DNA from 3 places in the Streptosporangium sp. NBC_01469 genome. Region 2 is predicted to be linked to each of the others. Evidence: riboswitches for the same ligand, from Rfam matches in the RefSeq annotation. Region 2 holds a riboswitch; each other region holds the start of a gene.
What was found. Region 2 has a riboswitch for cobalamin ahead of bluB (5,6-dimethylbenzimidazole synthase). Riboswitches for the same ligand answer to the same signal wherever they lie in the genome.

Region 1 (9,975 bases), 660 kb from region 2:
AGCATCGACTTCCTCGATCCGGAACCGTTCAAGCTGTGGCACCACCTCGGGACCGAGCAGATCCCCACTCGGCCAAAGGGCGATTTTCCCTTCGTCGCCCGCTGCGACAGCATTCGACTCAGTTATACGGCGCGCAGGTCCAATGGCGACTTCTATTGGCCCGGACACACCGGCGGATGCAGAATTCTCGGCGCCGACCGTGTCTACACCATGTATACGGAAGATCCCTTCCGTGGAGAGGTGGCGAGACACATCAGGGACGCCTTCCAAAACCCGCAGGCGACCGAGCCGAAGCTGGATCGGCAAGGCCAGCCCATCACCAAGAAGTTCCCCGGCAACTACGACGTGATACCCAGGCCCCCCTTGACCAGGCGGGCGAACAGCGAGCTCGCCCCCGATGGCGTGCTGCTGAACGGGAAGAACCGCACCCAGATGACCTGGTACTGTCCGAACCTCAGTGGGAACGGTCCGGGCAAGGAGTGTGATGAGTATCCGTTCCGCTCCACCTTCCAAGCGATTGGCGTCGAGGGCAAAATGGTCAACAATGTCTGGACGCCTACGTTCAACGCCTCACTTCGCATGGTGAGCGAGGCGCACAACGGAGCCGCCGGTTTCGATCTGGGAGCTTTCTACTCCCGTTATCGCGTCTTCACTTCGAGCTCCCGTGAAGGCGGCGCGGGCAACTGGCCGTCCAATGCCTTCTGGGTCAGAATCCGCGCGGGCGCGCCACCGTCATAACTCCACAGTCAGGAGGGGGCGTCTCCGGGATGCCCCCTTCTGGCGCACCTACAATCGAGAGGTGTCATGCGGTCGCCGACGTACCTGCACGACCTTCTGGTCTCGACTCTCTTCAACGATGAACTCGATCACGACATGGACCTGTGGTCGCTGGGATTCAGCGCCCTTTGGATCAAGGGAGCGGATCTCGACACCCTCGCCCAAGCCTTCTCCTTGAACCTTTCCACCCGCGTCCCGAGCCACTTGAGCGAAATCCTCGACCACAACGGCGACGACGGTTCTCTCTGGGTAGCCGAGGCCGGAGGTTGGACGGGCATCCTGCCGGCACGTTCAGACGACGCTTTCCTGCTGTCGCTGACCGAAGGAGGCCATCACGCTCTCAACTTCAGCATGGACATCAACGGCCATGACCGCTTCAAGTACATCCGGGACGGGGACATCATCGTCTCTTTCCGACCCACCTGGCCCGACTCCAAGCACGGCAGCGACCCGCACGCGCTCGATCACTTGATGGATGGGCTGCGCTTTCAGGTCAGTGAAGAGGACAACCCCGTGGAAGAGGACGAGAGTATCAGCTCGGCCCTGGCGTTGATCGGCCGCATAACGGAAACAGACATGGCCGCTGACTGGCTTGAGGCGGTGCACTCTCGCATTGGACTGACCTGAAGGTGACGGGGCCCGATTGCGGAGCATTTTTGGGATGATCTTGGGAGGGTCGTTAACCGCAGAAGCCGTTCGTGCAGCTCGCAGCCCATATGCCAGTTGAACGATCACCGCTCTCTTAAAGCGTGTGCTTTTTGATTGGGTTGTCTGTTCGGCCGGAGCCCGCCCGGCTTGGCGGCCCGGCGGGCTGCGCTGCGGCCTGGGGTCGTTCTCGCCCGCCGCCCGCCCACGTCCGGCGAACTCCGACGAGTACCTAGCAAACGATCAGAGCTATTTCGATGCAGCCAGCTTGCAGTGATCGTTGATAAGTGCCAGATCAGGGGCCGGGTTGCTGTTTGTGACTCCCCCGCCCCGTTACCGGAGTGTTCGTGTCCCTCGGCGTCAACTCCGTCTGTACCTGTTAGGTGTGGGGTACCGGTGTACGTCGTGGGGAACGGACACGCGAAGACGGAGTTGACCCCTCGGTCGGGCCACACGATCTGGCAGTTATCGGGGGCGGGGGAGGAATGGGCCAGGAGCCTGCATGGTGGCTCCTGGCAGGCGTGGCGACGCCGTCCCTCCGAAGCACACGCCGCCACGCCCGTTCTACCGGGCTCTACCGGACAGCAGTGCCGCCCAGATCACCCGAGCTTTAGGGAAAGACCATCGGCACGTCTCATGGATCTCGTGCTCGCGGTCGAGTTGAACGGTTCGCCGGATGAACGCCTGCCCGCCGCCCTGGCACAGTTCGTAGATCGTGGCGCGGCATACACAGGTCCAGCTCACCGGCCTTACCCGATCAGCGATCCGATCCGGAGGCCGCCACTGCAGCCGCGTGTGATCGCGTTGCGCCATGGCCACGTGCGGACTCAGGCACTCCTCCAGCAGCATCACAACGGGTCTCCATGAAGCAGTGGCGACACCGGATAGCCCTGCTGTAGTTCCTCGTATCGGTGGGCAACGCAGCGGGCGGCGGCGGCCGGGTTGTCCACGGTGTAGACCGTGTAGAGCCGTCGGCGACTCCGACCCGAGAACTGTCCCGCCCACCAGTGATAGACGAAGCCGTCGGTCCAGACCAGAAGATCAACCCAGACCGACACCACGGCGACGCCGTAGCCGCCATGAACGTCAGTGACTATCCCGTGCTGTTCCAGCGCGTTACTCAGCTGGTCAGCAGCATGGACGGCAGGCGTTCCGGTCAGCAGAGCGGCAGCGATCATCGTTGTCCGTCTCCTCTCGGCGCGGTCGATGCGCGTGGTCGGATTCCCCTTCCAAGCCTGTCGCCAGGCGACTACGTTCGGTAGGTGTGCGACTCCAACGGTGAATCCGCACATTCAGTTGCGTCTCATGTAGGACCCGCAACGATTCATGTAGAGCCATGAAGGACGGGAGCGGAGATGCCCTCACCGAGCGAGCTGGACGCGAACGCCAGCGTTCTTGCTTACTGGGGTTCTGAACTGCGCAAATACCGGGAACAAGCGCAATGGAGCCAGAAGGAACTGGCGCACAGGATCTCCTACTCCACCTCCCTCGTCGGGCTCATCGAGACGGCCAAGCGCGCCCCGACGAGAGAGTTCGCGGCCAAGTGTGACGAGGTGCTGGAGACGGACGGTGCCCTTGCTCGCCTGTGGCCCCTGATCGGCAGAGACGTCTACCCCGTGTGGTTCCGGCCGTTCGTCGAACTGGAGAGGGAAGCCCGAACCCTGCGAAGCTTCCAGCCCGTCCTCGTTCCAGGACTGCTGCAGACCGAGAACTACGCACGGGCGGTTCTGAGGGCAGGACGACCAGGCGACACCGACGAGCAGGTGGAGGAACTGGTCGCCACACGCATGGAGCGCCAACGAATCCTCACCAAGCCGGACCCGCCCATGTTCTGGGCCACCCTCGACGAGGCCGTGCTGATCCGTCCGGTCGGTGGCCCGCAGGTCATGCGCAAGCAGCTGGAACAGCTTCTCGAACTGGTCCGGCGGCCCCGGATCACCATCCAGGTCATCCCGCTCGACGTGGGCGCGCACGCCGGTCTGACTGGAGCTTTCGTGATCGCCAGCTTCAAAGGATCGCCCGATATAGTTTATTTGGAAACCGCAGCCGAAGGTCAGATCGTCAACGGTCCCACCGAGATCGAGACCCTGTTGACCCAGCTCGACGCGCTACGGGCGTGCGCCCTGCCGCAGTCCGCCTCGGTGGCCTTGATGGAGAAAGCGATGGAATCATGGACCTGACGGATGCCCGGTGGTTCAAGAGCAGCCGCAGCGGCGGCAACGGCGGCGACTGCGTCGAGGTGGCCACCAACCTCCCCGGCATCGTGGCCGTCCGCGACAGCAAGAACCCCAACGGCCCCGCCCTGGCGTTCACCCCCGAGGTATGGGCCGACTTCATCGCCTCGGTGAAAGCGGACACGATCTAAGCCGTTCCTTCACTGGGCTGGCGACCGCCGTCTCCTCCGAGGCTTTCTCCTCCCTCCGGGGCGAGTCCGTTTCTTCTGCGGCGGCATCGCTGAAGACGGCCTTCTTTCCTTCCCTGCGTTCCAGGTGACTGTGGTGCGGTCCCTGCCTCTTCGAGACGTCGGGTGGTGGCTCTGCCGGGGGGTGGGGGCGGGTTATGCTCGTGGTGCGGTTGGTTCTCCCGGCGCCGTCTTCGTGCTGGGAGTCGTAAGAGGGAACCCGGTGTGATTCCGGGACTGCCCCGCAGCGGTGAGTGGGAACGAACGCCGTCATTGGCACTGGGTGCGTGGCATCTGGGAAGCGACGGTCAGTAGGGGTTGAGTGTGGTGCCCGCGAGTCCGAAGACCTGCCAGCCGCCCGTGTGCCGTCCGGTGCGCGGTGATCCGTGGCCTCGTGGGAGGGCCTGGGATGCGTCTTTCCCGTGTGTTCCTCCGCGTGGCCGTGGGTCGGCATGGCATGAGCCGAGGGAAGGACGCCATGAGTCAGGTCACCACGACCATTTTGGGGTATCCCCGTATCGGGGGTCGTCGCGAGTTGAAGCGGGCGACGGAGGATTACTGGGCCGGGCGCGCAGATGCCGTGGGCCTTCAGGAGACGGCCGTGGGTCTGCGGGAGCGGGCGTGGCGGGAGTTGTCGGAGGCGGGGCTGGACGCGGTGCCGTCCAACACCTTCTCCCTGTATGACCACGTGCTGGACACGATCGCGCTGGTCGGCGCGGTTCCCGAGCGGTTCGCCGGGGCCGCGGACCCGTACTTCGCGATGGCCCGGGGCGCCGAGGGGGTGGCGCCGCTGGAGATGACCAAGTGGTTCGACACCAACTACCATTACCTGGTTCCGGAGCTGGGCCCCGACACCCGGTTCCGGCTCGACTGGAGCAAGCCGCTGGCCGAGTACGCCGAGGCGCGGCGGCTGGGCGTCGAGACCCGGCCGGTGCTGGTCGGGCCGCTGTCGTTCCTGCTGCTGGCCAAGTCCACCGAGCCCGGCTTCGCGCCGCTACGGCTGCTGGACGGCCTGCTGGAGACCTACGCCGAGCTGCTGGAACGGATGGCCGCGGCGGGGGTGGCCGAGGTGCAGCTGGACGAGCCGGTGCTGGCCGCCGACCGTACGGACGAGGAGCTGGCCGCGCTGCGCCGGGCCTACGCGCGGCTGGGCGCGCTCAGCAGCCGGCCCCGGCTGCTGGTGGCCACCTACTTCGGTGAGATCGGGCCCGCGCTGGAGATCCTGGCCCGCGGCCCGGTCGAGGCCGTCGGCCTGGACTTCGTCTCGGCGCCCGGCAACCTGGAGGCGCTGGCCGCCGTTGGCGGGCTGCCCGGCAAGACCCTCGTCGCGGGGGTCGTCGACGGCCGCAACGTCTGGCGTACCGACACCGCGAAGGCGCTGGCGACCTGCGCCGCGCTGCTCGGACTGAGCGACCGGCTGGTGGTGAGCACCTCCTGCTCGCTGCTGCACGTCCCGCTCGACCTGGACGCCGAGGCCTCGCTGGACCCGCGGCTGCGCGAGCGGCTGGCCTTCGCCAGGCAGAAGGTCGACGAGGTCGTACGGATCGGCAGGGCACTGAACGGCGAGGAGGTCATCGCGGGGGAGAGCGTCACGGAGCGGTTCCTCAACCCCCGGGTGCGGGCCAGGCTGGACGCCCTGGGCAAGGGCACCCCGCGCGCCCCGCACGCCGAGCGGCTCGCCGTGCAGAACGCAGACCTGGGCCTGCCGCCGCTGGCCACCACCACCATCGGCTCCTTCCCGCAGACCGGCGAGGTGCGCCAGGCCCGCGCCGCCATGCGCTCGGGCGAGATCGACAGGGCCGGGTACGAGCGCAGGATGGAGGCCGAGATCGACCGCGTCATCGCGCTGCAGGAGGACATCGGCCTGGACGTGCTGGTGCACGGCGAGCCCGAGCGCAACGACATGGTCCAGTACTTCGCCGAGATGCTGGAGGGCTACGCCGCCACCGAACACGGCTGGGTGCAGTCGTACGGCAGCCGCTACGTCCGCCCGCCGATCCTGTTCGGCGACGTCTCCCGTCCCGAGCCGATGACGGTGCGCTGGGCCTCCTACGCGCAGTCGCGCACGAAGAAGCCGGTCAAGGGCATGCTGACCGGGCCGGTGACCATGCTGGCCTGGTCCTTCGTCCGCGACGACCAGCCGCTGGGCGAGACCGCCAGGCAGGTGGCGCTCGCCCTGCGCGACGAGACCCACGATCTCGAGGCGGCGGGCATCAGGATCATCCAGGTCGACGAGCCCGCGCTGCGCGAGCTGCTGCCGCTGCGGCGGGCCGACCGCGAGGCCTACCTGGAGTGGGCCGTCGACGCGTTCCGGCTGGCGACCAGCGGGGTGGCCGACAGTACGCAGATCCACACCCACATGTGCTACTCGGAGTTCGGGGAGATCATCGGCGCGATCGGCGACCTGGACGCCGACGTGACCAGCGTCGAGGCGGCCCGCTCCCGGATGGAACTCCTGGACGACCTGCGCGCCTTCGGCTACGCGCGCGGCATCGGGCCCGGCGTGTGGGACATCCACTCGCCCAGGGTGCCCTCGGTCGAGGAGATCGAGACCGCCCTGCGTACGGCCGCGGCCTCGGTGGATCCGGCCCTGCTCTGGGTCAACCCCGACTGCGGCCTGAAGACCCGCGGCTATCCGGAGACGGAGGCCAGCCTCAGGAACATGGTCGAGGCGGCCCTGCGCGTCCGGGCGGAAACGGTCTAACGGTCATCGTGTTCGCGGGGGTGTGACCCGCCCGGGTCACACCCCCGCCTCACCGCCACGCCACGCCTGAGCGGTACGGATGCCCGCCCGGGGAGTCCGCCCCGCGCACACTGGGACTGATCCGTTGGAACAGGTCGGGGCCGTGCCGCGGCCTCTCGCTGATCGGTGTGGAGTGGTTCCCATGAGCTTGTCCAGGCGTGAGATGGTCGCCGGGCTGGGTGCGCTGGCCGTCCCCTCTTCACCGGCCCACCGCTCGCCCGTCGCTCCCGCCGGTGTGACCCCCGAGCGCCTCGCCGGGGACGAGGGCTTCTGGCACGGGGTGGCGCGGGAGTATCGGGTCACCAAGGACTTCGTCAACCTGGAGAACGGCTACTACGGGGTCATGCCCGAGCCGGTGCGCCGCGCCTACCATCGCAACGCCGACCATCTCAACGAGCTGAACTCCTACCTGCTGCGCACCACCTACAAGGACCGGGCCGACCAGGTCAGGCAGCGTATCGCGACCATGCTCGGGGTCTCCGTCAAGGAGATCGCCCTCACCCGGGGTGGCACGGAGGCCCTGCAGCTGCTGATCGCGGGCTACCGGCGGCTGCGTCCCGGCGACTCGGTGATGTACGCCGACCTGGACTACCACAGCATGCAGTACGCCATGAACTGGCTGGCCGACCGGCGCGGCGTCCGGGTGGAGAAGCTGGTCATCCCCGAACCGGCGACCCGTCAGGCCGTGCTGGACGCCTACGCCAGGGCGTTCCTGGAGCATCCGAAGGTCAGGCTGCTGCTGCTCAGCCACATGAACAACCGCACCGGGCTGGTGGTTCCGGTACGGGAGATCGTGGAGATGGCCCGCGAGCGAGGCATCGACGTGATCGTCGACTCCGCCCACTCCTGGGGACACCTGGACTTCACCATGGACGACCTGGGCGCGGACTTCGCCGGGTTCTCCCTGCACAAGTGGATGGGCGTGCCGCTGGGGGCGGGCTTCCTCTACATCCGCGAGAGCCGCCTGGCGGACATCGACACCGCCTTCCGCGACGAGACCTTCCCGCGCGGCGACATCCGCTCGCGGGTGCACGCCGGCACCCTGGACGTCGCCCCCGTCCTGACGACCGGCACCGCCCTGGACTTCCACGACGCCCTCGGCGCCGCCGCCAAGCAGGCGAGGCTGCGCTTCCTGCGCGACCGCTGGGTGGGCCAGGTGCTCGACATCGACAACCTGGAGATCCTCACCCCCGAGGACCCCGCCATGTACGGCACGATCACCGCGTTCCGGATCACCGGCTGTACGTCGGAGGCCGAGAACGTCGCGATCACCACGGACCTGATGAAGCGGTACCGGATCTTCACGGTGCGCCGCGGCGGGCCGGTCGGGGGCGACTGCGTACGGGTGACGCCGGCGCTCTTCACCAGCCGGGACGACGTCGACCTGCTGGCGGTGGCGGTACGGGACATCGCGCGGCGGATGCGCGCCTGAACGAGAGGGTTGCCCGAGCGGACACGTGCCCGGACGAGAGGGGTGTCCGAGCGGACGCGTACCCGAGCGGACGTGTACCCGAGCGGGCGCACGCCCGGACGAGAGGGATGTTCCAGCGGGCGCACGTCCGGACGACAGGGGTGTCCGAGCAGGCGCGCGCGCCTGAACGGCGGGGTCCGGAGATCTGACGGGTTCCCGAATCTTCCATGACTCAAATGTTTACTGTTAGGAAAGTTTCTTTTATATTTGAGTCACCCCCCAGCGAAGGAGCAGGACATGCGCAGAACGGTCACCTTCCTCGCGATGGCGATCATCGCCATCGCCTCGACCGTGTTCATCGCCTCACCCGCCAACGCGCACGGCTACATCTCGTCGCCGCCGAGCCGTCAGGCCATGTGTGCCCAGGGCCGGGTCTCCGGCTGCGGCGACATCATCTACGAGCCCCAGAGCGTGGAGGGTCCCAAGGGCCTGCGAAGCTGCCACGCCAACATCGCCCGGTTCTCCCAGCTCAGCAACGAGAGCAAGGGCTGGCCGGCGACGAGCGTCGGCAACTCGGTCACCTTCAACTGGGTGCTGACCGCCCGCCACGCCACCAGCACGTGGGAGTACTACGTCGGTAACACCCGGATCGCGGTCTTCGACGACGGCGGCAGGCAGCCCGGCGCCACCGTCTCGCACAACGTGAACCTGGGTAACAGGACCGGCCGTCTGAAGGTCCTCGCGGTCTGGAACATCGCCGACACCGCCAACGCCTTCTACTCCTGCGTTGACCTGCAGCGCTGACCCGCGACCCGATCTGACAGGCCCGATCCGACCGATTCGATCCGACAGGTCCGACAGATTCGACCCGGTCTGACCGGAGAGGCCTGACCCGGTAGATCCGAACCACCCGAACCACCCGAACCACCCGAACCACCCGAACCACCCGAACCACCCGAACCGCTCCCGCGCCCTCCGCGGCCCGACGGCGTCCCGCGCCGTCTCCGGCCCGGTGGGCGCGGGGGCGGTTTCGTCGTTTCACCACCTTCCCCGGCCGACCTCTTTTTGGACGATTCGGGAGAGGTCACCGGGGGCGACCGCGCCGTCACGGAAAAGGATCTACCTTGAATGGGGGCCGGAATGGCGGACGCGACGTCGTGGACATAGCAGCTCAAACTGTGCAACGTGGCTTTTCGTGTGCGCTTTAATTGCCAGAACCTCGGTGATTCAACTCAAGGTCAATGGGGAACAGATATCGTGCGTCCAGGGTTCCCGGCGCCCGTCGGGGCAGGGGTCGGCACTGCAGAGGTGGTCGGTGGCTCGTCGCACAAAAAGAATCGCCGATGTCGCCGCGGCGATTCTGGTGGTTTTTGGAATTCTGGTCGGACTTCCGGTGCGAATGGTCGAAGAATATCTGCCGGACACGGTCGTCGCGCACAGGATCGAATGGGTTGTTATTTTCGGATTAACCGCCTCCCTTGTCGTCCTGCTGACATGGCTGACGCCGAAAATGATGGAATCGCGCACGCGTGGCGGGCTCCTCCTGGTGCCGGAAAGGCAGGCGGGGTGGGTCAGGAGAACCGAGCTGGACGACGTGGTCTCCACCCTGACGATGAGGGGCTCGGGCACGGTCGGGCTGACCACCGGCCTCGCCGGGGCGGGCGGGTTCGGCAAGACCTCCCTGGCCGTGGAGGCGTGTCACAGCGACGAGGTGCGGAAACGCTTCGGCGGCGGCGTCATATGGGTCACGGTGGGCCGCGACCGCGCCGGTGCCGACATCGCGGCGCTCGCCAACGACGTCACGGAGGCCGTGCTGGGCGTCCGGCCGGAGTTCTCCAGCCCAGAGCAGGCCGGTCACCGGATGGCCGAGGCCCTGGCGGAGCGGGGCCACGTGCTGCTGGTGGTCGACGACGTGTGGAACCCCAAGCAGCTGAGACCCTTCCTGTCCGCGGCCGTGAGGTCCCGGGTGCTGGTGACGACCCGGCTGCCGAGGGCGCT
Region 2 (9,975 bases):
GGGGCGAGGGCAACGGGCAGGGCCGGGGCAGATCGGGGAGCGTGATGGGAACGCGCCCACGATTCATCACAACTATTCGCAACATTTAAGACAGATCGCAACATCCGACGTACTGTCGGAGCACCAACCCCCCGCGGTGACAAGGTGATGGAGATGGCGACCTCCACAGCACGCATCGACGAGGCCAAAGGCATTCTCGCCGCCAGGCTCAGGGCGCTCCGCGCCGACGCCGGGCTGACAGGGCGAGCGCTGGCGGCGAAGACCGGCCTGGACCACACCAAGATCTCCAAGATCGAGAACGCGGTCCAGATGCCCAACCAGACGGACATTCGCACGTGGTGCGAGGCCTGCGACGCGGACGAGCAGGTGGTCGACCTCATCGCGGCCGCCCAGAACATCGACGCGATGTACACCGACTGGCGCCGCCTGGAGGAGAGCGGGCTCGGCCATGTCCAGCGCTCGTTCCAGCCGCTGTACGACAAGACCCACCAGTTCCGCGTCTGGCAGCACTCGGCCGTCCCCGGCCTGCTCCAGACCGGCGACTATGTCCGCGGCCACCTGCGCGCCATCATCGACTTTCGGGGCATCCCCGACGACATCGAGGCCGCGGTCGCGGCGCGGCTGAAACAGCAGGAGATCCTGCGCAACGGGAGCAAGCGGTTCGCGTTCGTCGTCGGGGAACAGGCGCTCCGCATGCCGCTGGTCGGCCCCGAGCAGATGGTCGCCCAGCTCGACCGGCTGGCGGAGCTGACCTCCGGTACCGCGAACGTGTCCTTCGGCATCGTCTCCGCGACGACCAGGCCGCCGCTCATGCCACCGGAGAACTTCTGGATATACGACGCCAACAGGGTCCGCGTCGACACCGTACCCGGCCAGATCCAGCACAAGGCCCCCAGTGACGTGGTCGTGTACGAGAAGGCGTTCCAGGCGCTGAGCGGAGCCGCGGTGTACGGGAAGGAGGCCCGCGACATGCTGCGGGCCGCGGCCGACGCGTTCCGCGAGAGGTGATGTCCCGCGAGGTGACGCTTCGCGAGGAGTGAACGCGCAACATCGCGCAACATCGTTGAGGCGGGCGCCTCTGGATCTTTACCCTCACCAGCGTGACCAGACTCATTAAGGGGTGCAGGCGCCGTCCTTCAGGGCGGGGTAGGCCCGGCATGTCACAGGAAGTTGATCACTTCGAGTTCGTCTTGTCCTGGTCTGCGGATCAGTATGGTTCCGCCTTCGGTGCGGAGTTGCTCCAGGTAGGCGTATACCTGGAGTGCCCGGTTGACGGTGTCGGTCTTGGTGTCGCCGGTCAGTTCGGCGCCTTTGGCGAGGGCTTCGGCGCCGCGTTGGGTCAGGTTCATCGTCAGTCGCTCGAGAGGGCTCATGCGCACATCGTACATACGACACGCGCATTCTTCGGTATCGTTGACCTCATGCAGCTCAGGTACAACGTCCGCCTCTACCCGTCGCCGGGGCAGCGCCACGCGCTGGCCAGAGCGTTCGGGTGCGCGCGGACGGTGTACAACGACGGACTGCGCATTAGGCGCGAAGCCCACGCGGGCGGCTTGCCGTACATCAAGGACACCGACCTGCAGAAGGCCGTGATCACGGCGGCGAAGAAGAGGCCGGACCGGGCATGGCTGGGTGAGGTGTCCTCGGTCGTGCTGGTGCAGGCGCTCGGCGACCTGCACGTGGCGTTCCGCACCTTCTTCGCCTCGGTCACCGGAAAACGTAAGGGCCGTAAGGTCGCCGCGCCGCGGTTTCGGTCCCGGAAGGATTCGCGGCAGGCGATCCGGCTGACCCGCAACGGGTTCTTGGTCCGCCCGCACGGGCGCCTGTACGTGGCCAAGGTCGGCGAGATCGAGGTGGTCTGGTCGCGGGAACTACCGTCTGAGCCGTCGTCGGTGACGGTGGTCAAGGACTCGGCGGGCCGCTACTTCGCGTCGTTCGTCATCGAGACGGCGGACCAGGTGCTGCCGCAGACGGCCTCCGAGATCGGCATCGACCTGGGTCTGACGCATTTCGCGATCACCTCGGACGGCCGAAAGGTCGCCAATCCACGTATCCTGCGCCGCGCGGCCAAGAGACTCCGCACGCTACAGAAGGCGCTGAGCCGAAAAGAGAAGGGGTCGGCGAACCGGGCCAAGGCCAAGCTCAAGGTCGCCAAGGCGCACGCCAGGGTGACCGACACGCGCCGCGATTTCGCCCACAAGCTCTCCACCACGTTGATCCGCGACAACCAAGCGGTCTATGTGGAGGATCTCGCCGTGTCGGGTCTGGCCCGCACAAAGCTGGCCAGGTCGGTGCACGATGCGGGTTGGTCGCAGTTCGTGAGCATGCTGGAGTACAAGGCGAGGCGGTATGGCCGCCACTTCGCCAAGATCGACCGCTGGTTTCCCTCTTCGAAGCTGTGCTCGGTGTGCGGGAGCATCGCCACCTCGATGCCGTTGAACGTCCGGTCGTGGATCTGCCCGTGCGGGGCGGTCCATGACCGGGATGTGAACGCGGCGATCAACATTCTGGCCGCCGGACGGGCGGACAGGTTAAACGCCTGTGGAGGCGACGTAAGACCACCGCTCGCGGTGGCGGACGCCCGCGAAGCAGGAACCCACCGGAGCGTCGCGTGAGCGGCGCGGGAGGAATCCTTGGCCTTCAGGCCGGGGAGGACGTCAACGTTGATCACAGAACCCCCGAAGACCTCGCGCCACCCTCAGCCGAACTCCGGGCCCGTGAACTGGCGGCCCTGCTGGCCCGATTCCACAACATCCCGGCGGACGTCCACCGCCTGCCGTCCGGAAAGATCGTTATCTCCGTCTACTACGGTCTGGTCGCCCGCCTGGACGACGCGTGCCGTTTCTGGTGGATCGTCCCAGTCTCCGAGGACCGGGACAGACCGCTGTGGACGAGCGCGGCCACCCCGGTCGCGGCGGCGATCCGGATCGCCGCTCACTATCGGGAACTGCGCGCCCGCCCGCTGGTTCACCTGATACGCGGCGGCTACCTGCTGGCCGACGTCCTGCTGGAACACCACGAGGCCGCCGCCCCGGTCTGATCATGTCCGTCGCGGCGGCGCACCGGTGACGGACCGCAGCCGGAATCGCCTTCCCGGAGCCCACCCCCCGGCATCCGGTGAACGCGAAGCCGGTCACTTCGGAGAGGGGCCGCGCCGCCCGCCGCGGCCGACCCTTGCGGCCGATTTGGCCGTTTCGTGTGGGTAGCGCGCACTTTTTGAGAGCGCGTCCGCTGACCCTCGGCCCTTATTTTCCGCGCGCTGAAGTCTCCTGCCTGCGCGAATCGCGGTTCGATGCCACGTGTTTCGTGTTTAACTCGGACTTGCGGTAGTCACCCGACTTCCTTGGGTAGTGTCCCCGGGCCAGGTGAGAGCGCGCGGTGCAGCAAGGGGGAGACGATTCATGATCAGCGTCCTGATCGCCGAGGACATGCATCTCGTCCGAGGGGCCATGGTCGCCCTGCTCTCCACGGAGAGTGACATCAAGGTCATCGCCGAGGTCGGTCACGGCGACGAGGTGGTCCGCTCCTGCCTGCTCCACCGGCCGGATGTCGCGCTCATCGACATCGGCCTGCCCGGCACCGACGGCCTCACCGCGACGGCGGAGTTGCACCGCCGGTTTCCCGAATGCGGGACGGTTATCCTGACCGGGCTCGCGACCCCGGCCGCGCTGTGCCGGGCGCTGGACGCCGGGGCGCGCGGCTTCGTCGTCAAGGACGCCCCGGCGGGCCAGCTCGCGGGCTGCGTACGCCGGGTGGCCGCCGGTGAGCGGGTCGTCGACCCCGAGCTGGCCGTCGCCGCCCTCAACGCGAAGAGGAACCCGCTCACCGCACGCGAGCTGGAGGTCTTGCAGGCCGCGGCCGAGGGGGCGCCGGTCGGAGAGATCGCCGACCGTCTCTGCCTGTCCGGCGGCACGGTACGCAACTACCTGGCACGGATCCTCAACAAGGTCGACGCCCGCACGCGCGTCGAGGCGGTCAGGATCGCCAGGGAGGCGGGCTGGCTGTGGTCCGACGACCTGACCAGCCTGGGCCTGAACCGCTACCGCTCGCTCAACTGATCGCCCGGCCTGACCGGGTCAGAATCCGGCCAGGGCGCGATTGACCGCGGCGGTGTACCTGTAGAACGCGTTGGTGCGGTTGGCCGGGTCCTCGATCCGGGAACGACTCAGCCTTCCACCCGCGAAGAACCGCTCTCGCTGGCCGCTGCTGATCTCCTCACGAGATCTGTCATCGCGAGCATTTCTCGGGAAGAGCGGGCATTCAAGTGCCGTTGACGCGTCGCCATTGTTTCGATCGGGTGACTCCGGACACGCGACCGCGTACGTGTTCCGGCGATACCTCGCCCCAGGCGCGGATCGAGAACGGCATCGTCGCGGTGACCGTGACCCTGTTTACTGAGCGGGTTCGGTCGCGTCGGGCGATCCGGTCTGCCCGCCGCCGAACACCTCCTTGACGAGCCTTTGCGTCGCCTTCTGGAACGCCTCCCCCAGGGACAGTGCGGCGTCGTCGACATAGTTCAGCGAGGCGGTCAGGGTCTTGCTGCCGTCGGGTGTGCTGTACATCAGCGCCCCGTGGCCCGCCATGCCGCCGTTGTGGGTGATGACGGTGCCGCCGCCGTCCGTGTCCTGCACGAACACCCCCAGGCCGTAGCCGACCTTGGGCTCCGGCGTGCACATCTCGGCCAGCAACGGGGCCGGTAGGAGCTTGCCGCCCAGCAGTGCGGAGATGAACGTGTGCAGGTCCTGGGTGGTCGAGATCATGTCACCGCCGCTGGAGATCCAGGAGGGGTTCTGACGGGTGACGTCGACCGTCTTCTGCTCGCCGGCCTCCTCGTACCGGTAGTAGGCGCGGGCGTGCGGCTCGGATATCTCCGACTGGGTGGTCGGCGCCACGGTGCCCGTCAGCCCGAGCGGCCCCAGGATCAGCCGCTGCATCTCCTCGGCGTAGGTGCGGCCGGTGACCTTCTCGATCAGCAGCCTGGCCAGCACGTAGTTGGTGTTGGAATAGCTCCAGTCCGTCCCCGGCTCGAACCGCGACGGCTTGGACAACGCCAGCCGTACCAGCTCCTGCGGCAGATAGGTCTTGAACCGGTTGTCCACCCACTCCTGGCCCGCGGTCGTGGCGGGGATCCCCGGCGCGTACGTCCCGTCGTCGTAGTACTCGCCGGTGAAGTTGAACACCCCGCTGGTGTGCTGCAGCAGCATCCGCACCGTGATTCGCCGGTCCAGCCCGAACTCGGGCAGGTAGTCATCCGCCGGGGCGTCCAGCTCGATCGTGCCCTCGGCCACCAGTTGCAGCACCAAGGTCGCGGCGAAGGTCTTGGTGTTGCTGCCGATCCGGACGTGTCCGTCGGTCGGCGGCTTGGCGTTCTCGCCCAGCTTGCGCACCCCGGCGCTGCCGACCCACTCACCCCGCTCATCGTTCACGCGCATCGTCATCCCGGTGAAACCGGAATCGACGAGCTCCTCGATGGTCTTCTGCAGCTCCGGGCGGTCCTGGTCGGTACGGGTGATGGACATGGTGGGGTGCTCCTTTGAGACTGTTGCGAGATTCAACTGAACGGGCAGGGTCGCCGGGTCCGAGAGGGGCTTCTCTTACAGGCTGCGGGCGGTGATGTCGCCGTAGGCGGTGGTCGCGTGGATGGTCAGGGCGGCGTCGGCGCCGTCGGTGTTCTTGAGCGCGTTGTGGATCCGGCCGTAGGTGGTGCCGGCGTCCAGGGCGGCGGAGACTCCGCGGGCGGCGCCGACGGAGATCTCGCCGGACTCGGTGCGCAGCGTGACCGTGCCGCGCACGGCCTCGGTGATGTGGAGGTCGCCCTTTTTGGTACTGATCTCCGCGGGGCCGTTCAGGCGGCCGACCGAGACGTCGCCGGACTGGAGGGTGAGGCGGGCGCCTGTGGCCTCGTCGAGCTTGATCGAGCCCTGCGCGCCTTCGAAGGCGATGTCGCCGAGCCGTCCGACGCTGCGGAGGTCGGTGAGGGCCGTCGTCGCTTCGATGTGGGAGCCGGTGGGCAGCTGGACGGTCACCTCGATGGATCCGGAAGGGCCGAGGATCTGGCTCTTCGCCTCCGGGGCCTTGATCCGCAGGACGCCGTCGCCGTATACGACCTCGGTCTGCTCCGCCGCCTTCACATCGCGGCTCTTGGAGGCGTTCGCGGGGAGGACCTCGACCACGGTGTCGGCCCGGTCGGCGGCGATGAGCTGGATGCGGCCGGCGGGGATGTCGAGGATGGCGGTCACCGGGGTGGGGGTGTCGAACTTCTGCATCGTGTCTTCCTTCGGCTCGTTGTTTCTGATGACGGAAACACTACGTTGCGTTTTTGTATGCGGCAACTGACTTTTTGCATGCAACCACCATAATTGCAGGTAGAGGCCGGTAATTCGTTGCAATGGTTTTAAAATCTAATGCAACAATCCGATTTTGTTCGTTGCAATGAGTCGAGGATGAACGCTATCGTGGAGACACCACGGACCACGAAGGAGACCGCGATGCCGGGAGGCAGACTCACCCAGCAGGAACGCCAGCAGATCGCGCTGGGGCTGGCCGACGGGCTCGCCTACGCGGAGATCGCCAGAGGCCTCGACCGTCCGACCTCGACGATCACGCGTGAGGTGATGCGCAACGGCGGCGCCACCGCCTACCGCGCCGACCTCGCCCACCGCGCCACCGAACACCGCGCCCACCGCCGCAGAAAGGTCGCGCCCCGGGACCCCAACACACCCCCGCAGGCCCACGGACGCGATGCCGAAGCCGTACGCGAGTACGAGGAGACGTTCACCACCGTCTTCATGCAGTCGGGCCTGCCCAAGATGACGGCCCGGGTGCTGGCCAACCTCTACACCACCGACGCCGGCAGTCTCACCGCCTCCGAACTCGCTGTACGCCTCCAGATCACCCCGGCGTCCGTCTCCAAAGCGGTCGCGTTCCTCGAAAGCCAGGGCCTCATCCGCCGGGAACGCGAGGAACGCCGCCGCGAACGCTACGTCGTCGACGACGACGTCATGTACCAATCCACGATGGCCAGCGCCCGATCTACCGCCCACCTCGGCGAGGTCGCCCGGCAGGGCGTCGGCATCCTCGGCCCCGGCACCCCGGCCGCCGCCCGCCTGGAGAACATCGCCCGCTTCGTCGACTTCGTCTCCGAGAGCATCGCCCGCGCCGCGGACCAGGCCCGCGAGATCCTCCACACGAAACCCGAAACGACCTCGGACAGCGTTACCTGAGCCACCTTCGGATCGCGGGCAGGCAGCCTCGGCGACCACCGCCGGGACATCGGCCGACTTCGGGACACCCCCAACCGCCGGGGACACGGTCGGGAGGAGGACACCGGCTCGGCACCATCTGGCTCCCGACGTCCCGGTCAGGCCGGATAGAGTTCGTGATCATTTGTGAAGATCGCGGAAGAAGGGCGGGCCGCCGTGCGGCCCCTGCCGGAGTGGCTGGCCGGGCCCCCGCTGGCGGACGACGGTACGCCGCGCTACGCGGTGCTCGGCAACGGCATGCCCGAGACCGTGGATCTGCTGACCGGACGGGTCGCCCATGAGTATCTGCCCTATCTCGGCAGGCGCGTGGCACAGGTCCAGGCGGTCGCCGCCACCCGGCAGCCGGGTGAGTACGTCGTCAGCGTGCGACTGACGAGCGGCCAGGACGATTGGTCGCCGAGGGGATTCGTCTCGCGTCTGCACCGCCTCACGGTGCACACCGACCCGGGCGTGCGCCGGCGCGGCGCCAGGCCGCGTCGCCCACCGGGAGCGGGTTCCCCCGGGCGAGGCCGGGCGGTGCGCCCGGCCTCGCCCGGGGGCGTGGTCACCAGCGGTCGTGGTGGACGACGTCGCGCAGGGGGCGCCGGTGACGCCAGCCGTGCCGTTCGAGGTCGGGTGTGGTTTCCAGGTGGGTCACCGGCCCGAGGCACAACCAGGCGACAGGGCGAACTCCGGCCGGGATGGCGAGGAGGTCGCCGAGGAAGGGCTCGCGGTAGAACGACACCCAGCCGACGCCGAGGTTCTCGGCGGTGGCGGCCAGCCAGAGGTTCTGGATGGCCAGGCACACCGAGTACAGGCCCGCGTCGGCGATGGCGTGGCGGCCGAGGACGGCGGGGCCGCCCCGGTCCTGGTCGTAGGTGACCACGACCGAGAGTGTCGACTCCAGCACGCCGTCGATCTTGATTTGGGCGAATCGCCGCGCGGCGGAGGCGTCGAGGGTCGCGGCGAAGACCTCCCGCTCGTGATGGACGTGTTCGTGGAAGGCCGCCCGGAGGGCGGCGTCGCGTACCACGACGAAGTCCCAGGGCTGGGAGAGACCGACGCTGGGTGCGGCGTGGGCCGCCGACAGGACGCGGTGCAGGACCTCGTCGGGGATGGGCGCGCCGGTGAACTGCGCGCGCACGTCACGGCGGCGGTGGATGACGTCGTAAAGCCGGTTGTCCATGGGCAGGCTCCCGCTGTGTACATGCCCCGTGCCGGGGCTGTGGGCGCGAGGCCGGTCTTCGGACTTCCGGATCGACGCCTGACCACCCGCCTTCCCAGTCCTGCCGGACCAGTGGCCGCGCGTACGCGCGTGGGTGGGGACTTCCCGGTCACCGCGGCGGGCCCGTGCCGGAATCACACCGGCTTCCCGATTCTCCCCGCCGGAGCGGAGCACCTCACAACAGTTCGCCGCTCGACACGGTAGCCGATTCCCGCCGGAATCGGGTCACCGGGCCGTTCAGGTGCCGGTGTCCAGGCCGGTGTGGGCGGCGAGGAAGGCGAGCATGTCGGCGGCCAGGCCGACGGCGCGGCCCGCCGAGCGGGAGCCGTGGCCGACGTCGCCCTCGTGGCGCAGCAGGATCGGCCGTGAGCCCGACGTCGCCGCCTGCAGCGCCGCGCACATCTTGCGCGCGTGCATGGGGTCGACGCGGGAGTCACCGCCGAACGTGGTCAGCAGCGTCGCCGGGTAGTCGACGCCGTCGGTGACCCGGTGGTAGGGGGAGTAGCCCAGCAGCCAGCCCAGCTGCTCGGGGTCGTCGGCCGAACCGTACTCGGAACGCCACGCCGGGCCGAGCCCCGACCGCTCGTACCTGACCATGTCGAGCAGCGGCGCCGAGCAGACGGCGGCGGCGAACAGGTCGGGGCGCTGCGTCAGCGCGGCGCCCACCAGCAGCCCGCCGTTCGACTCGCCGCACGCGCCCAGCCGTGCGGGGGTGGTCCAGCCGTCCGAGACGAGCTTCTCGGCCGCCGCCGCGAAGTCGTCGAAGACGTTCTGCTTGCGGTCCAGCATGCCGTCGCGGTGCCAGTCCGCGCCCTCCTCGCCGCCGCCGCGCAGCTGGGCGAGGGCGAAGACCCCGCCCGCCTCGACCCAGGGCAGGATGTAGCTGGAGTACGACGGCGTGAGCGAGAGCCCGAACCCGCCGTAGCCGTACAGGATCGCCGGCCTGGGGCCCGAACTGGGGCGGGCCAGCACGACCATCCGCACCGGTGTGCCGTCCGCGGAGGCGCAGACCACCTGGCGGGCCTCGAGTTCGGGCACCTTCACGGCGCCGGGCGCGGCGCTCCACAGCGACGTCCGCCCGGTGCGCGTGTCGTAGTGGTGCACCCCCGCGGGCGTGACGCTGTCGGTGTAGGTGAACCACACCTCGTGGCCGCCCTCGGGGCGGGTGGTCATCCCTCCCGCCGAGCCGAGGCCGGGCAGCGGCACCGGGCCGCGCCGTCTCCCGGTCGCCAGGTCGTGGACGCTGATCTCGCTGACCGCGTGCCGGGTCCAGCTCACGAGCAGCGCCTGCCCGGCGATCGCGAACTCGCCGATCACCGCCTCGGGGTCCTCGCCGACCAGGTCGATCCAGTGCTCGGGGCCCGGCCGCGCCGGGTCGGCCACGCACAGCCGTCCCCGTGGCGCGTCCAGGGTGGTGACCAGGTACAGGCGCCCGTCGCGGCCGACGGCGGGCACCGTCATCGCGCCCGCCCCCCGCTGGACCACCCGCAGGTCGGGACGCTCGGCGGA
Region 3 (9,975 bases), 2.0 Mb from region 2:
GCCGGCCGAACGACGGTCGGGTACCGGACGTCGGGATCCTGGCTCCACGACCACGACCACGGCGCGGTCGAGTCGTGGTCGACGACCAGCAGCCGGCCGCCCAGGCGCGGCGCGTGCACGGCCGAGCGCGCCCCGGCTCTCGTCCGCCACTACAGCAGGCGGGGGCCGAGAGCCTGGAAGGCTTTCAAGAGGGCGTGAACGGCGCCACGCCGGTCGGTGCGTCGGCATGCGACATGGAAGGCCACGGGGGCGGCGCCGGTCAGCGTCACCGCGCGGAAGGCGGAGCCCAGGAGCGGGGCGATCTCCGAGACGGTGGCTATCACGGCTGTGCCGTCGGCGGTCCGGCGCAGGACGCCGGTGAAGCTCCCGGCGTCGGTCTCGATCAGGCGCGCCTCGTGGCGTGGCCGCACGTCCCCGAGCCAGAACTGGCTCATCCACTCCTCGGGGCAGACCGGGTTGTACAGGATCGGCTGCTCACTGAAGTCCTCCACGTTCATCGCCTCGGCGTCGGCGAGGGAATGCCGGGCGGCGACCACGCCGATACGCGCACTGACGACGGCCAGGGGGAAGGAGTCCACGATGGGATGCCGCACGGGCGCGAAGGTCCACAGGAGGTCCACCTGACGTTCGGGCAGGCAGCGGGTGAGCGAGGGGAAGGCGATGTCCTGGCGCACCAGCCGTGTCTCGGGGAAGCTGCTGCGGACTTCCCGCGCGATGCCGCTCATGTCGATTTGTCCAAGGATCGCGCCAGTACCGGCGGGGACACCGATCCGCACCGTGTACCGGGCAGGCGTGGCCCGGGCACTCTCGCGAGCGGCGCCGGCCTGGGCGATCAGGGGTACGGCGGCGGTCGCGAATCGCCGGCCCGCGGAGGTCACGGTGAGCACACCCGCAGGGTCCCGCTCGACGAGGGCGACCCCGACCTGTCGTTCCAGACGTTGGATGCGCTTGGTCAACGCCGATGAGGTCAGGTGCAGCCGCACGGCCGCCCGCCCGTAGTGCCTCTCCTGCACCAGCACCAAGAAGTCGGCGACCAGGCCGAGATCCAGATCCATGCGCACCCCTGCGTGGCGAATGAGCCGGGCGACCCATCCAGGACGCCGGGTCAAGGACATCGATCAATGGTCGCTGCTTTAAGTCTCCAGCAGATGTCAAGACCCGATTCCTCATTGGAACGAGGGGGGTGTCACATTCCACCGACGCGCGTAGAAAAAAGCCACCGGTACGGCAATTCAGACCCGCCCGCGTGCGGGCCCCATGTTCGCAGACCCCGGTACCCGCCACACCCCAATCACCAAGGAGACATCATGCCGAGGCGACGGGCCTTGAATATCGGGCTGTCATCCATCTTCGCGCTGTTGCTGACGGTGGCGATGCCTCAGTCGGCCAACGCGTACACCCAGAACCTCTGGGCCACCATGGCCGCGAACTCGAACTACTGCGTCAGGGGTTCCGTGGGCATCGACCATGTCGTCCCCGGCACCTGGTCCAGCAACCAGGCGTGGGTCCATTCGTACGTGTACATGGGGGACTGCCAGACCCCGCGAACGAGCGACCAGATCAGGGTGAAACTGCAGATACAGAAATGGGACGGTACCAAGTGGGTGACCTTCGCCAGCACTAACTGGGCGTATGGTTATATGACAAGAAATGGCGACCTCCCCTTTGCGGGACCCGGGGCGACCGCGGGCTATGGCGGATCAGCTCAATGGGGGGCAGGTTGGTACCAAACGCTGGGGTCCGTCGAGGTCTATCGAACGGATGTCTTGTGCCTCCCGGGAAACGCCTGCAAGTGGTGGGGAGGCACGGCCTCGTCAGGTGCCGAGTTCGTGCCGTAGCCGCATCCGAACGGCCAGTGGCGACGGGAATGCGGCTTCCGGCACACACGAGGCGGCCCGGCCGGCAGTACCTCCGGGCGCCGGCCCGCGTGGGGGCGTCTTACCGACGAGGTCTATTAATAACGACATAGCATGACCTAGTGGACATTTCCCGACTCTCTGTAGATGCGCGGCAACGGCGCAGTTCCGAGATGCGCGAGTTCCTCCGGTCGCGGCGAGCCCGGGTGACGCCCGCTGACGTGGGCATGCCGGCAGGCGAGCGCCGCCGTACCCCCGGGCTGCGGCGGGAGGAGGTGGCGGTGCTCGCCGGTCTTGGAGTGTCCTGGTACACCTGGCTCGAGCAGGGACGCGACATCAACGTCTCCGCCGACGTCCTGGACGCCATCGCCAGGGTGCTGCGCCTGGAGCCCGCCGAGCGCGAGCACCTGTACCTCCTCGCCGGCCTCAATCCGCCGCAGGTGGCGCCGTCCGAAGGCCGGGTCCCCGATGCCGTGCGGCGGCTGCTGGAGGGCTGGCTGCCGCTGCCCGCGTACGTCATCGACCGGCACTGGAACGTCCTCGCGGTCAACCGCGCGGTGGAGATCGTCTTCCAGTGCAACGAGTACGACCACAACTGCCTGGTCAGCTTCTTCACCAACGCCCGCTACCGTGCGGCGGTCGTGGACTGGCACGACGCGGCGCGAGCGATGATCGGCCTGTTCCGGGCGGATGCCGCCCGCTACCCGGACGATCCCGAATTCGGCCGCCTGGCCGCGGACATGTGCGCCGCGAGCCCCGCCTTCGCCGAGATCTGGGCGGAATTCCCCGTGGGCGGCCCCACCCATGGCACCAAGGCCCTGGAGATCCCCGGCCTGGGGACGCTCACCTTCGAGGCCACCACCCTGCCGCTGCCCGAACTGCCCGGCCACCGCCTGTCGCTGCACACCCCCGCACCCGGGACGGGAACCGAGGCCCTGCTGGAACGCTTGCTGGTGGTGTCAGACCCAGGTTCAGCCAACACTGCCGCGTAGGCTCGCGCCGCTCGATGATCGTCGGCATGAAGCGATTCACGAACAAAACAGTTTTGATCACCGGCGGCACCAGCGGCATCGGCTTCGCGACCGCGCGCAGACTCCTCGACGAGGGCGCGTACGTCGTCATCACCGGCCGCGACCAGGCCCGCCTCGACGCCGCGGCAGAACGCCTGGACTCCGAGCGGGTCCTGCCCGTCCGCGCGGACGTCAGCGTTGACGCCGACCTCGATCTCCTCGTGCGACGCATCGAGACCTGGCGCGGCGCCCTCGACGCGGTCTTCGCCAATGCCGGAATCGCGGACTTCAGGCCAGAGTTCACACCGAAGGACTTCGACCACACCATCGGAATCAACTTCAAGGGAGTTTTCTTCACGATCCAGACGGCGCTGCCGCTGATGGGCGACGGAGGCGCCATCGTCATCAACGCCTCCTGGACCCTGCACCGAGGCCTCCCGGTGGCCTCGATCTACGCCGCCAGCAAGGCTGCCGTGCACAATCTCGCACGCACGCTCGGCACCGACCTCGCGTCGCGCGGTATCCGCGTCAACTCCGTCAGCCCCGGCTACATCGAGACCGAGATGTACCGGTCCGCCATCGACCCCGCCGCGGAGATCCGCATCACGGCGGAGGTGCCGCTCGGCTCGCTCGGCCACCCGGACGATGTCGCCGCCGCCGTCGCCTTCCTGGCCTCGGACGACGCGTCGTACATCACCGGTCAGGACCTCGTCATCGACGGCGGCCTCGTGGGAGCCGCGCCCCTCGGGCTGCGCATTTGACGGCCATACGGTAGGCATCTGTCCTGTACCGGGCAGGTCTGGGCCAGATCCGGACGGCGGGGGAAGTCCGCGATCACGGGCAGCGCGCTACGCCGAGATCACTCCAGTGGGCGAGCTCACCGGTACCGGGGCCGTAAGGAGGCGTTTTCTGGTGTCGACGGCCGTTACGGCGGAAGCATGCGAACCATGTCGTTCCACGACGAACATAGAACAAAATAGACATAAATCTATAAAATTGGTATTTTCTGGGCGCTGCTGAGTGTCGCTCACACTGGGCGTGCACGCTCATCCTGAACGGCTATTAATCGCATCAGGTCACTGTTTGCCGACATATGCCGCAAGGCCGGTGGCCAATGCGAGAAGATGCGGCGGTGAACTTACCCAGATATGTGACCTTCCTGAGCCTTGTCCCGGAGTGTGTGGGAACGGAGGCCATGCCATGACGTCCCGGTGGCGTACCGGCGCCTGGATGGCCTGCCTGGTGACAGGTGGGGGGATGGCAGTGCTTGGGACGTTGTTTGTCTGGGTCGGCCTTGATGATGCGGACAAGTACGCGAGCGTGGTCGGCGGGTTGGGCGCCGTAGCGGGTCTTGGCCTATCGGTGTTCGCACTGACATGTCGTTCTCCGGCCGGGCAGGATTCTGCTGAGATGCCCTCGTCCCCCGCCGGCCAATGGGTGCGTGCTTCCGCCGTTGACGGAGACGTCGTTCAAATTGACCAGGTCACCGGCGACGTCGACATCACAACGAGGTGTCGATGAGCGCCACCCGCCCGCCGGGCCACGACGCTCACGATAGTGAAGCTCCTCGCGCAGAGGCGCTCTACGACGAAGGATCGCCGGAACGCCGCGCATCGAGCGAAGGCCAGGAAGTCTCACACTCCGGGGTGAGAGGCGACCTGATTCAAGTTCACGGAGTCGGCGGAAACGTCACAATCGCCAGGCCGGTGCCGCCCACCGACTGGAAGACGACCGGCTTGTGGGCAGTGGCGATCATCGTGGTCGTGACACTACTGGCCGGGATCGCGATATGGGCCGGACGCGACTCCCCTCGGGACAGGGCGTCGCCTGCCGCGAGCCCGTCCAGTCGGCCGCCGCTTTCGGTCGTTGTGGCCGCCAAACCGCTTAAGCGAGTCAGTACCTTCAACAACCTCGATACCTACATATTTTCCCCGCCCGCATCGGCGCTGTCACCGCTGCCGCCGGAATACAGAGACGACCAGCAGGTCATCGAGCGATGGGCGTACGACAACGGGGCCGTCGACGCCAATTACACGAACGTCCGACTCGTGATTCAGGGAAATTTCGCCAGGTCCGTCGTGCTGACTGATATGCGGATCAAAGTGCTCAAACGTGATGCGCCGCCGCACAGCATTTACTTCAAGCCGTATCCCGGAGCTGACGGAGTCGACGGGCGAGGCGCCTCAGTGGACCTGGACAAGTGGGCTCCCCAGCTCGAAGACATGACGAACTTCACCGATTACGGCAATGAGCCGTGGTCGTTCCCTCTGCGGGTCTCGGAGACCGAGGTAGAAGTCATCTACCTGTGGGCGATGGCCCTGGACCATGACATTCAATGGACGGTGGAACTCAGCTTCGTCGCCGACGGCAAGGCCGAGGTGCTCTCAATCGACAACAACGGAAAACCGTTCCGGACCGCGAGTTCAAAGAACTCCACCGCATACACCCTCAAGAACGGCAAGGTCGTCCCAGGTAATGCAGACATACCCATGTCCTCAGCGGGCTGAAGCTGCGGACAACCTGGTCATCTCATCAGCGCGCCGGGCCCTGTGTCCGTAGGCTGAAACGGGCCCTTCCTCATCCTGCTGGAGCATGCCGTGGCCGCCGATGAGTGAGACCGCGGAGAAAAAGACCGCAGACGCTGTGGCCGCCCCACAGGAGGCGATGCAGGCAACCCGCGCAGACCCTCGTGCGGCGGGCTCAGATCATCCGCCGCAGGGCGGTCTCCACAGCGTCGATGAGCGCATCGCCTTCGGTAGCGGGGTGGCGGGCGAGGCCGAGTTCGACGTCCGGCAGAGCAGGCAACGCCGCCGCGTCGTGGCAGGCCATGGCCGGCTCGAGGTTGGCGGGCAGGAGCGCCGCGACTCCGAGCCCGGCCCGTAGCGCGGCGAGCACTCCGGCGAGACTGTTGCTTTCGAACGCCACCCGCCAGCGGCGCCCTGTGCCTTCCATCGTTTCCAGCACCGAGGTTCGCCAGGCGCACGTGTTCGAGAACAGCACCACCGGCAGCGGGTCGGCGTCGGTGGCGACACCCTGCCCGACCGCCCAGACCAGCGGCAGACGCACCGTCCAGCGCGGCGGCCAGGGAAGATCCGAAACCTCGTCGAGTACGAGTTGGACACGGCCCGTGTCGTAGGCCTCCCGCATCGCCGCGTTGGAAAGACTGAGCACCTCCAGCGTCGCGTCGGGGTGCAGCCGCGCGAGGTCGGCGAGTGCCTGAGAAAGGCGGGAAGCGGCGAGATCTTCGAGGAGTCCCACCCCGCAATGCCCGGTGAGCGCACGTCCTGTTTCGGCGAGCGCCTGTGCCGACAGCGCGAGAATGCGCTCGGCGTAGGGCAGCAGCTCCTCGCCCGCCCGGGTCGGCGAGACGCCGGACGGCGCCCGGTGCAGCAGCGGACTGCCGACGGCCCTCTCGAGCTTGCGCAACTGCTGGCTGAGCGCGGGCTGGGTACGGCCGAGCGCCGCCGCCGCACGGCTGATGCTGCCCGCGCGCACGGCGGTGACGAACGACCTCAGCAGTGCGGTCTCGAGATCATGTGCCATAAGTATTCATTATGCCTGGTCCAATGAATTGACGGCTTCCTATGGCATTCCGGCTGATCTAGCGTTAAACCGGTGATTAGATTTCGACAGGTGCTCGCGGTGCCGGGGATGACGCCACTGCTGGGCATTTCGCTGCTCGCTCGTGCCGCGATCACGGCGGACGCGATGGCGTTGACGATGTACGTCGTCGTCGCCCTCGACATGAGTTACGTGGCGGCCGGAGCCGTGGTGGCGGCGCTCACCGCCGGTGTCGCGCTGGGCGGGCCGCTGCTGGGCCGGATGATCGACCGGCGGGGCCTGCGTACCGTGCTGCTGGCCACGGTTGTGTCGCAGCTCGTGTTCTGGTTGACCGTGCCTGTGCTGCCATACGTGATCTTGCTGGGTGCCTCCTTCGCCGCCGGTCTGCTGATGGTGCCGATCCAGTCGATCACCAGGCAGGCGATCGCCGCGATGACGACGGCAGGGCAGCGGCGGGCGGCGTTCGCGCTGGAGTCGGTGGTGGGCGAGCTGTCGTACATAGTGGGGCCGCCGGTGGTGATCTTGTGCGCGGCGAAGGTGTCTCCCGGCGCGGTGGCATGGGGAGTGGGCGCCGCGATCGTTGTCGGCGGGGCAGGGGTCGCCCTGCTCAACCCGCCGTTGCGGGCCGAGGACGAGGCGGACGGCGAGGCGGCGGGCCGGCCCCGGCGCCGGGAGTGGCTGGGAGCGCGCATGGTCGCTGTCCTGACGATGGGAGTCGGCGTCGCGATGCTGCTCAGCGGCGTCGACCTGGCCATCGTCGCGACTCTTCAAGAAGCCGGTCAGGTCTCGTGGGCGGCCGTGGTCGTCGCCGTGTTCGGGGTGACGTCCGTCGTGGGCGGTCTGGTGTACGGAGTGCTGCCCCGGTCGATGCCCACCTGGCTGCTGCTCGGCCTGCTCGGGCTGGTGACGATTCCGGCCGGACTCGCCCATGACTGGCCTTGGCTGTGTGTGGCGGTCATCGGCGCCGGGCTGCTCACCGCGCCGACCCTTTCCACGGTCTCCGACGCGGTGAGCCGGCTGACGCCGGCCAGTGTGCGAGGTGAGGCGACCGGCCTGCAGTCCTCGGCGGCGAGCGCGGGGTTCGCGCTCGGCTCCCCGGTCGTGGGAGTGGCGATCGACGCGTCCGCGCCGGCGGGCGGCTTCGCGGCGGCCGGTCTGGTCGGCCTGCTCGCCGCACTGACGGGATACCTGCTCTCGCGCCGGTCACCCAAGATGACCATCGCTTTGACGTGAGCCTGTGAGGGAAGCTCGCCGGGGCTGACGGGTGGTGCGCGCTTTGTCGTTGATGAGTGGTGTGCGAGCATGGTCGGCGTAGGCGAGCGCGGAACGAGGAAGCCGGTGTGAATCCGGCGCGGTCCCGCCACTGTGATCGGCGAGCGAATCCCGACGAAGCCACTGCCCGGACAACGGGTGGGAAGGCCGGGACGAGCATCGACCCGAGAGCCAGGAGACTCCCGCGGTCGCCTCCTCGATGAACTGGGGCGGATTTCCCCGGAGAGGAGTGGGCTCTCGTGCCCGTCGAGCCGGTGGCCGCGCCGAGAAGCCCTGTGGCATTCCCTCTTTCAGATCCGCCCCGTTGTGCAGATTCCGTGAGAGGAACACTTCATGACGGGCAGACGCCCCACCACCCTCCTGCTCGCCCTCCTGGTGTCCGGAGTGCTGGCCGCCTGCGGCGGCGCCCCGGCTGAGAACGTCTCGGCCCCCGCTCCGGCGGCCTCCGCGCCCGCGGGCTTCCCGGTCACCCTCGACAACTGCGGCGTGACGAGCACGTACGAGCAGCCGCCGCAGCGGGCGATATCGATGAACCAGCACGCCACCGAGGTGATGCTGGCGCTCGGCCTGGAGAAGTCGATGATCGGCACCGCCTACCTCGACGACAAGGTGCTGCCGGAGTATCAGGCGGCCTATGACGCAATCAAGGTCGTCTCGAAGGAGTACCCGGCCTACGAGGCGCTCCTGGCCGAGGAGCCCGACTTCGTCTACGGCGGCTTCGCCAGCACCTTCGACGAGAAGGAGGGCCGCAGCCGGGACGCCCTGCGAAAGGCCGGCATCAAGACATATCTGAACGTCGAGGAGTGCGCCAAGGGCGCGGTGTCCGTGGGCCTGATCGACACCGAGATCCGCAACGTCGCGAAGATCTTCGGCGTCTCCGACCGGGCCGAACCGTTGATCACCACATTGCGGGCGACCCTCGACGGTGTGAGGACCAAACTCGGCGACGCCGCCCCGGTCAAGCTGTTCGTCTACGACAGCGGCGACAAGACCGCCTTCACCGCCGGCGGCAAGGGCGTCGGCAACGAGATCATCAAGCTGGCCGGGGCGGAGAACGTGTTCGCCGACGTCGACAAGGTGTGGGGCGACGTGTCGTTCGAGCAGGTCGCCGAGCGCGCGCCCGACTGGATCGTCATCTACGACTACGGCGACCAGCCGGTGGCCGACAAGGAGAAGTTCCTGCTGGCCAACCCGGCGCTGAAGGACGTGCCGGCCATCAAGGAGAAGCGGTTCGCGGTGCTGCCGCTGTCGTCGGTGGTGCTCGGCGTACGGGCGCCGGGGGCCGTCGAGGCGCTGGCCCGGCAGCTGCACGCCGACCGGTTCAAGTGAGTGAACCGACCACGGGTGTCGTGCTGTTGGCGCGGCGCCCGGGACCGCCGTACCCGGTCGTGATCGGCCTGCTCGTGCTCCTGCTCGGCGGGGCGGTCACCGTGGCCGTCGCGGCCGGGTCGGTGGCCCTGCCGGTAGGGCAGGTGTGGGGCATCCTGCTCCATCACCTCCATCCCGCCCTGGCCGAACCGACCTGGACACCCGTGCGGGAGACCATCGTGATGGACGTACGGCTGCCGCGGGTCGTCCTGGCGGGGGCGATCGGTGCGGGCCTGTCGGTCTGCGGCATGGCCCTGCAGGCACTGGTGCGCAACCCGCTGGCCGACCCGATGCTGCTGGGGGTCTCCTCCGGCGCCGGCGTCGGGGCGGTCACCGTGGTGGTGTTCGGCCTGAGCGTGTTCGGCGCGTTCAGCCTGCCGATCGCGGCCTTCCTCGGGGCGCTGGCCGCATTGGTGGCGGTCTACTTCCTGGCCCGCTCGGGCGGGCGCATGACGACGGTGCGGCTGGTGCTGGCCGGGGTGGCCATGGCCGAGGTGCTGTCGGCCGTGGCCAGCTTCCTGGTGGTGACCTCCAACGACCCGCACAAGACGCAGGCGGCGGTGCGCTGGATGCTGGGCGGCCTGGCCGGGACCACCTGGACGGTGGTGTGGATCCCGGTGGTGGCCGTCTTGGCGGGGACCGTCGCGCTGGTCGGGGTGTCTCGGCCGCTGAACCTGCTGCTGGCGGGGGAGGAGGCCGCGGCCTCGCTCGGGCTGGACGTGCATCGCTTCCGGGCGGCGCTGTTCGTGCTGGTCGCCATGATGATCGGCACGATCGTCGCGGTCAGCGGAGCCATCGGCTTCGTGGGACTGATCATGCCGCACGTCGTCCGGCTGCTGATCGGCGCCGACCACCGCCGGGCACTCCCGGCGACGGCGCTGCTCGGCGCGGCCTTCCTCATCGTGGCC

Region 1: linked by a shared signal. The riboswitch ahead of metE (5-methyltetrahydropteroyltriglutamate--homocysteine S-methyltransferase) and the one ahead of bluB (5,6-dimethylbenzimidazole synthase) in region 2 are both predicted to bind cobalamin.
Region 3: linked by a shared signal. The riboswitch ahead of OG587_RS29580 (ABC transporter substrate-binding protein) and the one ahead of bluB (5,6-dimethylbenzimidazole synthase) in region 2 are both predicted to bind cobalamin.

What each region holds. Positions count from the first base shown of each region.
Region 1 is NZ_CP109465.1:8,075,992-8,085,966, reverse strand. It holds gene OG587_RS35160 (NucA/NucB deoxyribonuclease domain-containing protein) at 1-738, shown strand, start outside; gene OG587_RS35155 (DUF6461 domain-containing protein) at 805-1,404, shown strand; gene OG587_RS35150 (hypothetical protein) at 1,987-2,274, opposite strand; gene OG587_RS35145 (hypothetical protein) at 2,271-2,600, opposite strand; gene OG587_RS35140 (helix-turn-helix domain-containing protein) at 2,778-3,602, shown strand; gene OG587_RS35135 (DUF397 domain-containing protein) at 3,593-3,787, shown strand; cobalamin riboswitch at 3,981-4,192, shown strand; gene metE (5-methyltetrahydropteroyltriglutamate--homocysteine S-methyltransferase) at 4,302-6,527, shown strand; gene OG587_RS35125 (aminotransferase class V-fold PLP-dependent enzyme) at 6,709-7,998, shown strand; gene OG587_RS35120 (lytic polysaccharide monooxygenase auxiliary activity family 9 protein) at 8,275-8,781, shown strand; gene OG587_RS35115 (NB-ARC domain-containing protein) at 9,524-9,975, shown strand, end outside.
Region 2 is NZ_CP109465.1:8,736,404-8,746,378, reverse strand. It holds gene OG587_RS38040 (helix-turn-helix domain-containing protein) at 154-1,008, shown strand; gene OG587_RS38035 (hypothetical protein) at 1,161-1,373, opposite strand; gene OG587_RS38030 (RNA-guided endonuclease InsQ/TnpB family protein) at 1,422-2,615, shown strand; gene OG587_RS38025 (hypothetical protein) at 2,612-3,040, shown strand; gene OG587_RS38020 (response regulator transcription factor) at 3,402-4,058, shown strand; gene OG587_RS38015 (serine hydrolase domain-containing protein) at 4,392-5,519, opposite strand; gene OG587_RS38010 (DUF4097 family beta strand repeat-containing protein) at 5,595-6,266, opposite strand; gene OG587_RS38005 (helix-turn-helix domain-containing protein) at 6,489-7,223, shown strand; gene bluB (5,6-dimethylbenzimidazole synthase) at 7,807-8,427, opposite strand; cobalamin riboswitch at 8,460-8,659, opposite strand; gene OG587_RS37995 (prolyl oligopeptidase family serine peptidase) at 8,704-9,975, opposite strand, start outside.
Region 3 is NZ_CP109465.1:6,748,661-6,758,635, forward strand. It holds gene OG587_RS29545 (LysR family transcriptional regulator) at 150-1,055, opposite strand; gene OG587_RS29550 (hypothetical protein) at 1,308-1,838, shown strand; gene OG587_RS29555 (helix-turn-helix transcriptional regulator) at 2,030-2,848, shown strand; gene OG587_RS29560 (SDR family NAD(P)-dependent oxidoreductase) at 2,875-3,627, shown strand; gene OG587_RS29565 (hypothetical protein) at 4,384-5,373, shown strand; gene OG587_RS29570 (LysR family transcriptional regulator) at 5,567-6,409, opposite strand; gene OG587_RS29575 (MFS transporter) at 6,482-7,660, shown strand; cobalamin riboswitch at 7,707-7,901, shown strand; gene OG587_RS29580 (ABC transporter substrate-binding protein) at 8,033-9,028, shown strand; gene OG587_RS29585 (FecCD family ABC transporter permease) at 9,025-9,975, shown strand, end outside.